2 regions of the Bacteroides stercoris ATCC 43183 genome follow, and region 1 is predicted to be linked to the other one. Evidence: riboswitches for the same ligand, from Rfam matches in the RefSeq annotation. Region 1 holds a riboswitch; the other holds the start of a gene.
The links. Region 1 has a riboswitch for thiamine pyrophosphate ahead of thiS (sulfur carrier protein ThiS). Riboswitches for the same ligand answer to the same signal wherever they lie in the genome.

Region 1 (3,388 bases):
TATGAAGTACCTAATTCTTAAGGATTTCTATATCCGTACATTTATCTTGCCAGAGGGGGACATATTGTATTGCAGACGTATGTGAAAAAGGTACATTGCACAAAAAATGCCCTTTTGTGCGGTGGTTATCAGAAAAACCTATACCTTTGCACCACTTTTTATTAAACACTAAAAATAAATGAATATGAAAGCATTTGTATTTCCGGGTCAAGGCGCCCAATTCGTAGGAATGGGTAAAGACCTGTACGAAAATTCGGCTTTGGCCAAAGAACTTTTTGAAAAAGCAAATGATATCCTCGGATATCGTATTACAGATATCATGTTCAACGGTACAGACGAAGATTTGCGCCAGACCAAAGTAACACAGCCTGCCGTATTCCTTCACTCCGTAATCTCCGCACTCTGCATGGGCGACGACTTTAAACCCGAAATGACCGCCGGCCACTCACTCGGTGAGTTCTCCGCATTGGTTGCTGCCGGTGCGTTAAGCTTTGAAGACGGCTTGAAGCTGGTTTATGCCCGTGCCATGGCTATGCAGAAAGCCTGTGAAGCACAGCCTTCTACAATGGCTGCCATTATCGCTTTGCCGGATGAAAAAGTGGAAGAAATCTGCGCACAGGTTAGTGCCGAAGGTGAAGTTTGCGTAGCTGCTAACTACAACTGTCCGGGACAAATCGTTATTTCCGGTTCTATCGAAGGCATCAACAAAGCTTGCGAACTGATGAAAGCTGCCGGAGCGAAACGTGCTTTGCCTTTGAAAGTAGGCGGTGCTTTCCACTCTCCGTTGATGAACCCTGCCAAAGTTGAACTGGAAGCGGCTATCAACGCAACCGAGTTCTACACTCCGAAGTGCCCTGTATATCAGAATGTGGATGCCCTTCCTCATACCGACCCTGCTGAAATCAAGAAAAATCTTGTTGCACAATTGACAGCTTCTGTACGCTGGACTCAAACAGTCAAGAATATGGTTGCCGACGGTGCTGCCGACTTCACGGAATGCGGTCCGGGTGCAGTATTGCAAGGACTTATCAAGAAGATTGACGGCGGTGTAACAGCTCACGGCATTGCATAATTCATAAAAAAATTCTTTTTAGAATTACCTCTGATGAGAGTGTCAAAATACACCTCTTTTAGGCACGGATTACACAGAATTCACGGAACAAAGAATAAAGGAATCTGTGTTTTCCGTGCAATTTGTATTTCTGTGAAACCCGTGTAATCCGGTGCTTAAAAAGAAACAAACAGCAAGCGAAGTTTAGTTTTGGCATACCCTCATCTTTTTTATTCCTTATTCAATATTATTGTTCATTATTGCTCCCCTTTAAGAAAAAATCCTCTCCTTTTCTTTTTTATCTCCTATTTTCCCTTACCTTTGCCACCGTAAAGACAAAGGGGTGCCCCGACGGGCTGAGATTATACCCTCGAACCTGATGCAGTTAGTACTGCCGTAGGAATTGGATATTTTTCTTCTTAGAACTTACCTTAACGGTACTTCTTTGTATTTACTTCCATTGTTTTATTTAATAGAAACAGAAACATGAAAGTATCAATCAACAACAAGGAAGTGGAAACCGATGCCGTTACCCTCTTACAACTCACAACCGAGCTTTCCTTACCGGCGCAGGGCGTGGCCGTTGCTGCCAATAACCGTATGATTCCACGTACGGAATGGGCGGATTATGCTCTGTCCGAAGGAATATCCATCGTAATAATAAAAGCTGCCTGCGGCGGATAGGCTATGGAAAAGGTTCAGTTCATTACACATTATACCGAAAGGTATTCTTACCTCGACTCCGCCCGCATGGCTTTGGAAGGCGGTTGCCGCTGGATACAGCTGCGCATGAAAGATGCGGCGGAAAACGAAATACTGCCCGTAGCCGCGGAAGTTCGAAAGCTCTGCAACGATTATGGCGCCATATTCATCATCGACGACCACGTGGAACTGGTAAAGGAAATCCGGGCGGATGGCGTGCATCTCGGCAAGAACGATATGCCCGTTGCCGAAGCGCGACGCATACTCGGAGAGGAATATATCATAGGCGGTACAGCCAACACGTACGAAGACGTAAAGAAACATTGGCTCGACGGAGTAAATTACATCGGCTGCGGACCGTTCAGATATACCACCACCAAGCAGAAACTCAGCCCTATTCTGGGTTTGGAAGGATATAAAGAAATTATCCGTCAAATGCGGGCGGATAATATCAACCTGCCTATCATCGCTATCGGCGGGATTACTTTTGCCGATATTCCGTCTGTCATGCAGACAGGCGTTACGGGCATCGCCCTTTCGGGCACGGTGCTGCGGGCGGATAATCCGGTGGAAGAGATGCAAAGGATTCTTACGGAAACCAATCAGGCAGGCAAAATCAACCAAACAGCCAATTACTGAAATAACAAATAAAAAAAGATATGGAGAAATTAATCATTGCGGGACGCGAATTCAACTCCCGTCTGTTTTTGGGAACGGGAAAATTCAATTCCAATGAAATCATGGAACAGTCCATTCTGGCATCCGGTACGGAAATGGTAACAGTAGCCATGAAGCGTATAGAACTGGATAATGAAGAAGACGATATGCTGAAACATATCCGTCATCCGCATATCCAGCTTCTACCCAATACTTCCGGTGTGCGCACTGCCGAAGAAGCCGTATTTGCCGCGCAAATGGCACGCGAAGCATTCGGAACGAACTGGCTGAAACTGGAAATCCACCCCGACCCGCGTTACCTTCTTCCCGACTCCATCGAAACCTTGAAAGCTACGGAAGAGCTGGTGAAACTGGGTTTCATAGTCCTCCCTTATTGCCAGGCAGACCCCACGCTTTGCAAACGTCTGGAAGAAGCCGGAGCCGCTACCGTCATGCCACTGGGTGCGCCTATCGGCACGAATAAAGGATTACAGACCCGTGACTTCCTTCGGATTATCATCGAGCAGGCAAACGTTCCGGTGGTAGTAGATGCCGGTATCGGTGCTCCCAGCCATGCCGCCGAAGCAATGGAAATGGGCGCTTCCGCCTGCCTGGTCAACACTGCCATTGCCGTAGCGGACAATCCCGTAACTATGGCCGAAGCCTTCAAGCAAGCCGTAGAAGCCGGACGCATGGCCTATGAAGCCGGATTGGGACTGCAAGCCGACAATTTTGTGGCGGAAGCCAGTTCGCCTCTCACTGCATTTCTCGATGAATGACACACATTATATAATATAAGCTATGAAATCAAGAATAAAATATCCCCGCTCGGAGAAAGTATATCTGCCGGGAACAATCTATCCGGAACTTCGCGTAGGTATGCGCAAAGTAGAGCAAGTGCCCAGTACAACCTTTGCAGGCGAAGAAAAAGTCATTACTCCCAATCCGGACATTTACATTTATGATACCAGCGGTCCG
Region 2 (3,388 bases), 1.5 Mb from region 1:
CGGAAAACACAGATTTTTCTTCATTCTTTTTCCGTGAAATCCGTGTAATTCCGTGCCTAAAAGAAATCATCAGATGTATTTTGACCTCAATATTCTTTCAACATTCGACTTTCCTATCAATCCTTTGCCTGATGCACTGTCAGTTGCGGGAACGGGAAACCGATTCCTTCTTCGTTGAATACAGTATAAATAGTCTTGTTCATATCAAAATAAACTCCCCAATAATCGCTGCTCTTCACCCAAACACGGATAACAATATTTACACTGCTGGCATCCAAAGCATGAAGGGCGACAAAAGGCGCCGGAGCATTCAGAATACGACTGTCGGCAGCAAGTATACGGCGTACGGTACTTTCCACCTTATCGTAATTCTCGCCATATTCCACTCCAATAACCCAGTCTACGCGACGGGTATCCTCACGACTGTAATTAGTCACAGTACCGCTACTCAAAGCACCGTTAGGAATATAAATCACCTTATTATCAGCCGTAGTAAGAATAGTATGGAATATCTGAATCTCGCGCACCGTACCGGACACACCCTGGCTTTCAATCCAATCACCTACCTTAAACGGGCGAAACAGCAAGACGATAAGTCCGCCGGCAAAATTCTGCAAATTTCCGGATAACGCCATACCCACCGCTACACCGGCAGATGCCAACAAAGCTGCAAATGAAGTTGTTTCAACTCCCAACTTGCCGATAACGGCAATAATTAACAGAATTGTCAGTAGAATATTCACCAGACTCTTGACGAAACTTTGGATACCCGCATCAATGTGCCGCTTCATCAGTAGTTTAGACACAAGTTTTTTAATGAAAGAAATAAGGAAACGCCCAACCACAAAGATTATAACTGCCCCTATAATACGACCGCCGGCTCCTACCCCCCAATCAATCAGTTGCTGCATAAAAATCTGAAGCTTGCTGAATCCCTCTTCAGAAGCCTGGGCGACAAACGCCGCCATTAATAAAGATGATAACATAATGATTATAGTTTAATGGATTAATGAATACAAAATTAACAAATAAATCCATTTTTCGTTCACATTATTTGTACCTTTCGACCAAAAGAAATACTTTTGCCTCTGATTTCAATTAAGGGGTGCCCTAATATTACGGGCTGAGATCATACCCATTGACCTGATTCGGGTAGTGCCGACGTAGGGAAAAGAAGAAAAGTTCCCCTTTTCTGTAGTAATCTTTAATAATTCAAATTGCAAATGAAAAAGTATGCAATGACAGCATGCCTGTTTATGGCAGCGCTGAATGTCTGCGCACAGACAAAGGAAAAAGACAGTTTGCGGGTAATAGACTTACAAGAAGTAGAGATTATCTCTACACGCGCCACAGGAACCACTCCGGTGGCATTTACCAACATCAACAAAGAACAGCTTAAAAAACAGAACTTCGGACAAGACTTGCCGTATCTGTTGAGTATGACTCCCTCTGCCATCACTACCAGTGATGCCGGAGCGGGTATCGGGTATACCACATTGAGAGTACGCGGTACGGACGGAACACGCATCAACGTCACCGCCAATGGTATTCCTATCAATGATGCCGAAAGCCACAATGTATTTTGGGTAAACCTGCCGGATTTCGCATCGTCCGTCAAAGACATGCAAATCCAGCGTGGTGCAGGAACTTCCACCAACGGTGCAGGAGCTTTCGGAGCCAGTATCAACATGCAGACCGGAGACTTCTCACTGAAACCGTATGCCGAGCTGAACGGTTCGTACGGGTCGTTCAATACACACAAAGAAACGGTAAAAGCAGGAACAGGACTTATCAACGGCCATTGGTCTTTCGACGCCCGCCTATCCAATATCAGTTCGGACGGGTACATCGACCGCGCATCGGTCGGACTGAATTCTTACTACCTGCAGGGCGGATATTACAGCGACAACACTTCTATCAAGTTAATAACATTTGGCGGCAAAGAGCGTACCTACCATGCCTGGAATTATGCCAGTAAAGAAGAAATGGAGAAATACGGCCGCCGTTACAACTCTTGCGGATATATGTACACCGACGACAACGGCACCGACCATTTCTATGAAGACCAAACGGACAACTACGTACAAAAGAACTACCAATTGCTTTTCAACCACAGCTTCACTTCCGCCTGGAATGTAAACGTAGGTTTGCACTACACCAAAGGAGATGGCTACTATCAAGAATACAAAGGCGGACGCAAACTGGTGGAATATGGCCTGTTGCCATACGAACATGACGGTGAAACCGTAAGCAAAAGCGACCTTATCCGTAAAAAAGCGATGGACAACTGGTTCGGCGGCGGCATCTTCTCCGTAAATCATAAGGGCAACCGCCTTCATACATCCCTCGGCGGCGGACTGAACCGCTATGACGGCGACCACTTCGGCAAAGTGTTGTGGGTGAAAAACTACATCGGCAACCTCGACCCAGACAAAGACTACTACCGCAACAATGCCACAAAGAACGACGGTAACCTCTATCTGAAAGCCAACTATGAGTTATGCAGCGGGGTCAATGCCTATGCAGATTTGCAATACCGCCACATCTCTTATAAAATGTACGGACAGAACGACAAGTGGAACAGCGTTACCAATGACGGTCTGCAACAACTTGCCATTCACGAGAAGTTCGACTTCTTCAACCCCAAAGCCGGGCTGTCATGGCAAATCAACCGCAACAACCGGATATACGGTTCGTTCAGCGTAGCCCACAAAGAACCGACACGCAACAACTATACGGACGGCAAGTTTACCGAACACCCCAAAGCAGAGCGTCTGTTCGACTACGAGCTGGGATACACCTTTGCCAATTCCTGGCTGACTTTCGGCGCCAATCTATACTACATGGACTACAAAGATCAGCTGGTGCTGACCGGTGAACTGAACGAAATCGGTGAAGCCGTAGCCGCCAACGTACCCGACAGCTACCGTATGGGTATCGAACTAATGGCAGGTTTAAAGCTGCCTTGCGGTTTCCAATGGGACATCAACGCCACGCTAAGCCGCAACCGTGTAGAAAACTTTACCGAAACACTTTATGAAGACGAAGACCCTACCGGCGACACATGGAGCACTTATCTGGGCGATACCCACATTGCTTTCTCTCCCGACTTTCTGCTGAACAACCGTTTCGGATATATCTACAAGGGCTTTGAAGCATCTTTACAATCGCAATACGTCAGCAAACAGTACATGAGCAACCTGAATTGCAAAGACCATATTCTGGATGCCTATTTCGTCAGCAACCTGAACCTATCGTACACATTCACGTTGCCCAAAACAAAATCGATAACTGTAGGCTGCACCATCTACAATCTCTTCAACGAAGAGTATGAGAACAATGGCTACGCAGGCAGCGGCTTCTATTATGAGAACGGACAGAAAGTGCG

Region 2: it holds a riboswitch for thiamine pyrophosphate, as region 1 does, so the genes downstream of both, NQ565_RS01190 (TonB-dependent receptor) here and thiS (sulfur carrier protein ThiS) in region 1, are expected to answer to the same signal.

What each region holds. Positions count from the first base shown of each region.
Region 1 is NZ_CP102262.1:2,845,203-2,848,590, forward strand. Features, by position in the region: gene fabD (ACP S-malonyltransferase) at 185-1,072, shown strand; TPP riboswitch at 1,381-1,471, shown strand; gene thiS (sulfur carrier protein ThiS) at 1,538-1,735, shown strand; gene NQ565_RS11745 (thiamine phosphate synthase) at 1,739-2,392, shown strand; gene NQ565_RS11750 (thiazole synthase) at 2,413-3,189, shown strand; gene thiC (phosphomethylpyrimidine synthase ThiC) at 3,212-3,388, shown strand, end outside.
Region 2 is NZ_CP102262.1:314,562-317,949, forward strand. Features, by position in the region: gene NQ565_RS01185 (mechanosensitive ion channel family protein) at 117-968, opposite strand; TPP riboswitch at 1,092-1,187, shown strand; gene NQ565_RS01190 (TonB-dependent receptor) at 1,224-3,388, shown strand, end outside.